One region of the Burkholderia sp. SR8 genome, then DNA from elsewhere that is predicted to be linked to it. Evidence: predicted binding sites of a transcription regulator. Region 1 holds the regulator's gene; the other holds the start of a gene.
The links. Region 1 encodes LexA, which represses DNA repair genes until DNA is damaged. Its sites were predicted from a motif close to ACTGTATNNNNATACAGT; they were not measured.

Region 1 (4,210 bases):
GCGATGAAGATCACCGATCCGTATTCGCCGAGCGCGCGCGCGAACGCGAGCGCGAAGCCGGTGAGCAGCGCCGGCAGCACCGACGGCAGCACGACGCGGCGGAACGTCAGCCAGCGCGATGCGCCGAGGCACGCGGCGGCCTCTTCCTGCTCGCGCTCGAAATCCTCGAGCACCGGCTGCACGGTGCGCACGACGAACGGCAGCCCGATGAAGGTCAGCGCGACCAGCACGCCGACCGGCGTGAACGCGATCTTGATGCCGAACGGCGCGAGATACTGGCCGACCCAGCCGTTGGTCGCATAGACGGCGGCGAGCGAGATGCCCGCGACCGACGTCGGCAGCGCGAACGGCAGGTCGACGATCGCGTCGACGAGGCGCTTGAACGGGAACGTGTAGCGCACGAGCACCCACGCGACGAGAAAGCCGAACACGGCGTTGATCACGGCGCCGCCGAGTGCGGCGGAGAACGTCAGCCGGTACGACGCGAGCACGCGCGGCGACGTGACGGCCGTGACGAACTGGTCCCACGACAGCGTCGCGGTCTTCAGGAACGTGGCGGCGAGCGGGATCAGCACCACGAGGCTCAAATAGGCCACCGTGATGCCGAGCGTCACGCCGAAACCGGGCAGCGCGCTCGGCTTGCGAAAGGTGTACGTCGTCATCGGATGCTCTTGCTGGGTCGATGCTGCTCATGGGTCCGACGCAAACGCCGGCGCGGAGTGTTCTCGCGCCGGCGGCCCGTCGGGGATGCGGCGCGCTGTCGTGGCGCGCCGCTGTCGTTATGGTGTGACTGCGTGCGTTACTGCGGCTTGTAGATCGAATCGAACACGCCGCCGTCCGCGAAATGCGTCTTCTGCGCATTCGTCCAGCCGCCGAACGTGTCGTCGACCGTGTACAGCTTCAGCTTCGGGAACTGCTTCGTCAGCTCCGCCGGCACGTTCTTCGAACGCGGACGGTAGTAGTTGCGCGCCGCGATCTCCTGGCCCTGCGGGCTGTACAGGAAATTCAGGTACGCCTCGGCCAGCTTGCGCGTGCCCTTCTTGTCGACCACCTTGTCGACCACCGCGACCGGCGGCTCGGCCAGGATGCTCACCGACGGCACGACGATCTCGAACTTGTCGGTGCCGAATTCCTTGATCGACAGGAACGCCTCGTTTTCCCATGCGATCAGCACGTCGCCGATCCCGCGCTGCACGAAGCTCGTCGTCGCACCCCGTGCGCCCGAATCGAGCACGCCGGCGTTCTTGTACAGCTTCGTCACGAATTCCTTTGCGCTCTGCTCGTTGCCGCCGGGCTTGTGCACGGCGTACGCCCATGCCGCCAGATAGTTCCAGCGCGCGCCGCCCGAGGTCTTCGGATTCGGCGTGACGATCGAGACGCCCGGCTTGGTCAGGTCGTCCCAGTCCTTGATCCCCTTCGGGTTGCCCTTGCGCACCAGGAACACGATCGTCGACGTGTACGGCGACGCGTTGTCGGGCAGGCGCTTTTGCCAGTCCTTGTTGACGAGACCCTTGTTGGCGAGCGCATCGATGTCGTACGCGAGCGCCAGCGTGACGACGTCGGCCTGCAGGCCGTCGAGCACCGAGCGCGCCTGCGCGCCCGAGCCGCCGTGCGACTGCTTGAAGTTGACCGTCTCGCCCGTCTTCGCCTTCCACTCCTTGCCGAACGCCTGGTTGAAATCCTGATACAGCTCGCGCGTCGGGTCGTACGACACGTTCAGGAACGTCGTATCGGCCTGCGCATGCGTCGCGACGCCGAGCGCCGCCGCCGCGCCCAGCGCGAGTGTTGCGATCAGGCGGCCCACTCCGCCCACCAGCCCCGTATTGCGCTTCGCCATCCTTGGTTCTCCAGTGTTGTCGGTATTGCGATGTCGGGCCAGTCTATCGAACGGGTTACATGATTAAAAATAATCGTTCTTCATTTTTTAATACTCAAAAGTGCTAACGCAGACTGGACGGACGGTTGCGGCAGACGAACCGCCGTCCGGACGTCGCGAAATGACGCCGGAACCGGCGCGATCGCGTCGAACCTCAAGTAACGCTTGAAATTCGCGAAGTACTGTATAAAAATACAGCTCACTGTCTATCCATACAGTTCAGCCATGACCAAACTCACCGCCCGTCAGCAGCAAGTGTTCGACTTGATCCGTCGCGCGATCGAGCGCTCCGGTTTCCCGCCCACGCGCGCCGAGATCGCGGCCGAGCTCGGCTTCAGTTCGCCGAACGCGGCCGAGGAACACCTGCGTGCGCTGGCGCGCAAGGGCGTGATCGAACTGGCGGCCGGCGCGTCGCGCGGCATCCGCCTGCTCGGCGTCGACGACGTCCCGCACCAGTTCACGCTCCCGCATGCCGGCCTGATGCAACTGTCGCTGCCGCTCGTCGGCCGGGTCGCGGCCGGCAGCCCGATCCTCGCGCAGGAGCACATCTCGCAGCATTACGCATGCGATCCCGCGCTGTTCACGAGCAAGCCCGACTACCTGCTGAAGGTGCGCGGGCTGTCCATGCGCGACGCCGGCATTCTCGACGGCGACCTCCTCGCGGTGCAGAAGCGCACCGAAGCGAAGGACGGCCAGATCATCGTTGCGCGTCTGGGCGACGACGTCACGGTCAAGCGCCTGATGCGCCGTCCCGGCGGCCTCGAGCTGATCGCGGAGAACCCGGATTACGAAAACATCTTCGTCAAGGCCGGCAGCGCGGAATTCGCGCTGGAAGGCATCGCCGTCGGGCTGATCCGCTCGGGCGAACTCTGACAATCGGTCTCGCTGAGGAGAACACCATGGAACGCCTTTCCCGTCTGCTGCCTTTCCGTCAATTCGGCCGCCTGCGTCACCTGCGCGGCCGCACGCCCTGCGCGCCGCTGTCCGCCGCGGCGCCCGTGGTGAGCCAAGAAGTCGCAGTTGAACGGCAGGCGTCGCTGCTGCCGTCGGCGCTTCCCGCATTCGCGCGGGTCTCGCTGAACGCCGGCCTCAATCACGCGGAACCGGCGCGCCGTGCGCCCGTCCGGGTCTATCACGGCCGCTCGCGCCTGATCATGGTGGGCACGATCGATGCCGTGTGCCGGATGATCGACCGCTGCATCGCCGAGGAACGATCGGCCACGCACGGCGGTCTCTGATTGCGGAACCTGTCCGCACCGGAGGGATCGTGACTGTAACGTCGGGCCGCGCGTGGCGGCTCAAACCCCTGCTGATCGTCGTGCTGGCCGTCGCCATACTGGCGGCGATCGGCTATGCATACGCATCGCCGTATGTCGCGCTCGGCCGCCTGAAAGCGGCGGTCGATGCGCGCGATGCGCAGGCAGTCAGTGAGTATGTCGATTTCCCGTCGCTGCGCATCAGCCTGAAGCAGCAGGTCACGGAAGAATTGATGCGCCGGATCGATGCGGTGAAGAAGGACAACCCGTTCGCGGTGATCGGCGCGCTGATCGGCTCCGCATTGATCGGCCCGCTGGTCGATGCGTACGCGACGCCGGAAGGTGTGGCGGCGCTGATGAGCGGGATCCCGCCGCGCGGCAATCCGGGCGAACGGCCGCCCGAATGGTCGGGGCCGCCGTCAGGCGGCGCGCCGGGCAACGCACCGGCTGCACCGCCAACGCCGGCCGCGCCGCCCGCTGGTCCGGGTGCCGCAGCGAGCGCGCCCGCCCCCGTACCCGGCAGCACCGCTGCGCCGTCCGCGTCTGCGGCAGCACCCGCACCGGCGAGCCTCGTTGATGCGGGCCATCCGCAGCAAACGAGCGCCGGCTACCGGAATATCGATGAATTCGTCGTGACCTACCAGCGCAGCGCCGACGGCACGCGTTATGCGGCGATCTTTCACCGCTTCGGACTGTTCTCGTGGAAGCTGTCCGCGATCGATCTGCACGCATGAGCGTGCCGCGATCGGAATGGATGCCGCGAACGCGGCACAGCGCGAGACCGGCGTGAACCGCGGGCACACCGCGGCCGGTCGGTCACGCGATCAACGCATCGTTTGCCGTGTTACTTGCCGCTCGCGGTAGCCGCTTCGCGTTCGCGCGCGATCTCGGCCTTTTGCTCTTCCGCCGAAGAACACGCGACCAGAATGCTGCAGTTCACGCGGTCGAGCAGCTGCGTGTTGCCCGAGCCCATCCACCATCTCGACAACCCGCTGCGGCAGCGGTGGCCGACGACGACGAGATCGGCGTTGATCTCCGTCGCGAGATTCGCGATTTCGTCGATCGGATAACCGAACGC
Region 2 (4,210 bases), on a different contig from region 1:
ATAGCTCATGCCGACAGCCCCGCCGCTTCGGCCTGCTCGACGCCGACGCCCGCGCCCGCCCATTCGACGTCGACGACACGCACCGGCATCCCGTGCGCGATGCAGTACGCGAGCCAGCGCGTCTGGTTGTCTTGCAGCCGGTCGCCCGGCCCTTTCACTTCGATCAGTTCGTAGCGCCGCTCGCCGGGCCAGAACCGGACGAGGTCGGGCAGCCCCGAACGGTTGCTGCGGATGTCCGCGAGCAGGCGCGTGAACCACAGCCGCAGATGCTCGGGCGGCAGGCACGCGAGCGCCTGGTCGAGCAGCTCGCCGGTCAGCACGGCCCAGAACACGAACGGCGACTGCAGCCCCATCTTCGTCGCGTAGTGGCGGCGGATCGTGTCGCGGTACGCGCCCGAATCGAGTTGCGCGAAACACGCGGCAAACGCGTCGTCGCGGCGCAGCGCGAAGTCGGGCGCGTGCAGGTCGGCCGGCCCGCGCTGGAACGGGTGGAAGAACGCGCCGGGCACGGCCGCGAACACGGGCTCCCAGCACAGCAGGCCGAACAGCGAATTGATCAGCGTGTTCTCGACGTAGTGCACCGGTGCATCGGGCTGAAAGAGATGGTCGCGCACCGCGCATTCGACGCTCACGAACGCTTCGGGGCGCACCAGCACCAGCGTCTCGCGCGGCGCGCCGGACGCTGCGGCCGCCCGTTCGACCGGCTGCCCGAGACGGCGCTGCAGGCGCGGCAGCATCCGTTCGACACGCTGGCGCTCCTCGTCGCTTTCGAACGCGCCGCGCGCATCGAGCGCCAGCGCGAGCGCGTCGTCGTCGCGCCCGCAGCGCTCGAGCACGCGAATGCGCCGGTGCCGGCTGCCCGGCCACGCGCTGCGCGCATACGCGTCGAGCGCGGCGCTCCAGTCGGCGCGCCGTTCGCAGGCCTGCCCGAGCGCGAACAGCAGCTTCGCGCGGCGCGTCGCGAGCCACGGCTGCGCGCAGCCGACCGCGTCGATCGCATGCAGCAGGTCGTCGAACGGCACGTCGTCGGGCCACGCATCGAGCGCTTCGCGGCACGCGTGCAGCGCGAGATACGTATCGACGTCGCCGCGGTGCTGGAACGCGCGCGACGACGGCGCGATCGGCACGCTTTCGTACTGGAACACGCCGAGATCGGCGAGCACGAATTCGCTCCAGTCCTGATGCAGGTTGCCGAAGAACATCAGCCGCAGCCGGTCGCACAGCGCACCGACGGTCACGCGCAACACGCGATCGTCGGACTGCGGCCACCACGCGGCGAGCGGCTGCGCGACAGTGTGCGCGGGCCGCAGTCGTTCGAGCCAGTCGGGCTTGCGTTCGCCGGCGTGCGCGGCGAGCGACGGGAACACCTTCAGCAGGTCGGCCTTGGTCGACAGCGCGAACAGCTCGTCGAGCGCGAGTGCGGGCGCCGGATCGACCCAGCCGAGCGCGACGAGCGGCGCGGCCGCGTCGAGCGCGCTGCCGATTTCGTCGTACACGAGCTTGCTCGCGCGAAAGTCGGAGCCGGTGCGCATCAGCATCCGCACGAGCAACGCGCGCGACGCTTTCGGCAACCGCGCGAAATCCGCGAGAAACGCGTGTTCGTGCGCGTCGAACAGGTCGTCGTAACGCTCGCCGAGCCAGGCCAGCGCGCGTTCGAAATTGGTCAGGTAGTAGAACGCCGGGGGCGTCGGCGATGCAGGTGTCACGGGGATCGATCACTGTACGTTTGTACAGGTTCGAATCATATCAAATGTGCCGACAAACGCCGCACGGGGCCGCACCGCGCGGCCGCGCCCGGCTCCGGTCCGGGCACGGCCACGTCGGTCCGTCAGAACTGGTAGTTGACCGACATGTCGAACACGCCGTTCGTCGACTGCTGCGTGATCGGGCTGCGCCGCGCGCGGCCGACGAGCTGTTCGATCGCGCCGTCCATCGTCACGAACCAGTGCTTGTTGACGAACCAGACCATCGTCACGCCGGCGCCGAACGACTTCATCCCGGCACTCGCCGAATAGGCCGGCAGCCCCGAACGCGCGGATGCGCCCGGATTCACGCCGAACCAGCCGTTCATGTAGTGCGAGTCGGCGAACGATACCGTCGGCCCGGCGAACCAGAAGAAATGTTCGTTACTGCCCGGCATCGGCATGTACGCGGAGAAATCGCCGACCCAGCCGTTCGAGCCGCCGATGCTGCGCCGCACGTCGGCGCGCAGCACGAGCGGGAAATCCTTCGAGATCACGTAATCGGCCGCGAGCTTCATCACCGGCGCCGCATTGATGTTGTCGAGGCCGTTCAGGTGATCGAGATCGTCGGCCGAGCGGCGTCCGAGGTCATAGCCGACCGACAGGCTCACGCGCCAGTTCGGCCCGCGCAGCACGTTCGCGCCGAGCCCCTCGCCGGTCGACAGGAAGAACAGGTCGCGATAGCGGACGTCCAGGTTCGGGCCGCCCATCACGCGATAGCGGTCGGAGCCCGCGTAGCGCGGCTGCAGCGTCATCGCGGCGCCGACACTCACCTGCCACGTGGGCACGGTCGGGTCGAACAGCTTCTGCAGCGGGACGCCCGCCGAATACTGCCATTCGCCGAGCGGCGAAGGCGTCTGGGCCGACGCATCGCGGGCGTCGGCGGCCGCGAGCGCGGCGAAGGCCGACAGGCTCGCGACGAAACGGCGTGCGCCGGGTGACAGCAACGGGCGAGCAACGGTCATCAAGATGGTCTCCGTCGGTTGCGCTACACACACCTGAAGGAAAGCGCGTCGCGTCTGTTCGGCTGCAGCGGCAGACAGTCGCCGGCGCGAAGGTAGCGTGCGCTGAATAAGTGAACATCCTACGCGACGCGCGTGAAGCCGCAAAGCGCCCGTCGAGCACGGGCACTTTGCCGGTTTCCGGCACGCGCCGGTGGAAAATTGCGGAATCAGAAACGCTCGACGTGATAGTCGCCGGCGAGCGCGGCGGGGCTGCGCGTCGACATCATCCGCGAGAACCCGTCGGCGAGCCGGCCGAGCGCGAGCTGCTTCTGGCTCGCGTCCCAGTGCGTATAGGTGTCGTATGCGGAGTCGTCGAACGACACGGTGACGGCGACCGGCCGGCCGCTGGCACGAAACCCGATATGCAGCACGCCGCCCGGCAGCTCCTCGATGTGGTAGCGCAGCGAACGCGACTCGAAATAGCGGCCCAGCACCTGAGCGATCGCGCGCTTGTCCGGAGATTGCACGTGAATGTCCATGATGGTCCTCCTTTCAGTGATCGCGCGGCCGGCCGCGGTTGACTGCGCCCTCCCGGCATCCGCATCGGCGGCGGGTGCGACGGCGGGTCCCCGTGCGGCGGGCCCAACGGCACGGGCGGATCGACCGGATCGTCGTGTTCGGGCAGCGTCGGGTCGGGATCGACGTCGGGCGTCGGTTCGGGACGGTGCAGCATGGATGGCGTGTTCATGTCGCTCCTGCGCGGCGGCTCGCGCGTGTCGATTGGCGCGGCGACCGCACGCAACCGGCGTGCCCGGTCGTGCGCGACGGCAGGCGATCATGCGCCGTAAGCCGCCATCACGAGCCACATCGTCCGCCCTTCGGCCGCGAGCTGGACCGCGAGCGCGAACGGATCGGACGGCGTGCAGCGCGCGACCAGCGCCCGCTGCGCGCTTGCGGGCCCCGCGTAGACGGTATGGTTCAGCGCGCGCACTTCGTCCTTGCCATCGAACAGGCGGCGCTCGGGCCGATAGACCCGCGATTCGCGCTTCCATCTGTCGAAGCGCTCGCGCACCTGACTGAAATCGCCGCCGCACACGTTCGCGTCGTAACGTATCCTTTCCATGGGTTCATTCATCGCGATGTCCTCTCGTCCACGCCGACGGCTGGCTCGCCATGTGCCGGCCAGCCCGGCCGCTCGACGGCTGCAAGCGTCATGCCGCCGGCACCCGTGGGTACGGCGCTTGCGCCCTCGCAACCTGTAAGGAGGTTCGATCATGACCGCTCACGCCACCGGCCGCCGCGACGCCGTGTTACCGGCCGCCGGACCCGGCCTGTCCGCCGCATCGCGCAAACCGTCCGACGACAAGACGGAAGAGCGCATCGACGAAGGGCTCGAGGAAACGTTCCCGGCCAGCGATCCGCCCGCCGTCGGCGGTGCGACGCGTATCGACCCCGCCAAGCCGTCCGGCGAACGCGACCGTCGCGCGCCCGACGCCCCACCACCGCCCCGCGATCACGGCTGAC

Region 2: the regulator LexA is predicted to act here: its motif matches at 1,718-1,735, upstream of Q3A80_RS10435 (VRR-NUC domain-containing protein).

What each region holds. Positions count from the first base shown of each region.
Region 1 covers NZ_JAULUC010000007.1:195,732-199,941, forward strand. Annotated here, with positions in the region: gene cysT (sulfate ABC transporter permease subunit CysT) at 1-662, opposite strand, end outside; gene Q3A80_RS11465 (sulfate ABC transporter substrate-binding protein) at 800-1,837, opposite strand; gene lexA (transcriptional repressor LexA) at 2,102-2,749, shown strand; gene Q3A80_RS11475 (hypothetical protein) at 2,776-3,114, shown strand; gene Q3A80_RS11480 (DUF2939 domain-containing protein) at 3,144-3,866, shown strand; gene Q3A80_RS11485 (universal stress protein) at 3,977-4,210, opposite strand, start outside.
Region 2 covers NZ_JAULUC010000006.1:296,775-300,984, reverse strand. Annotated here, with positions in the region: gene Q3A80_RS10440 (ATP-dependent DNA helicase) at 1-9, opposite strand, end outside; gene Q3A80_RS10435 (VRR-NUC domain-containing protein) at 6-1,706, opposite strand; gene Q3A80_RS10430 (MipA/OmpV family protein) at 1,829-2,707, opposite strand; gene Q3A80_RS10425 (hypothetical protein) at 2,914-3,225, opposite strand; gene Q3A80_RS10420 (hypothetical protein) at 3,522-3,821, opposite strand; gene Q3A80_RS10415 (hypothetical protein) at 3,961-4,209, shown strand.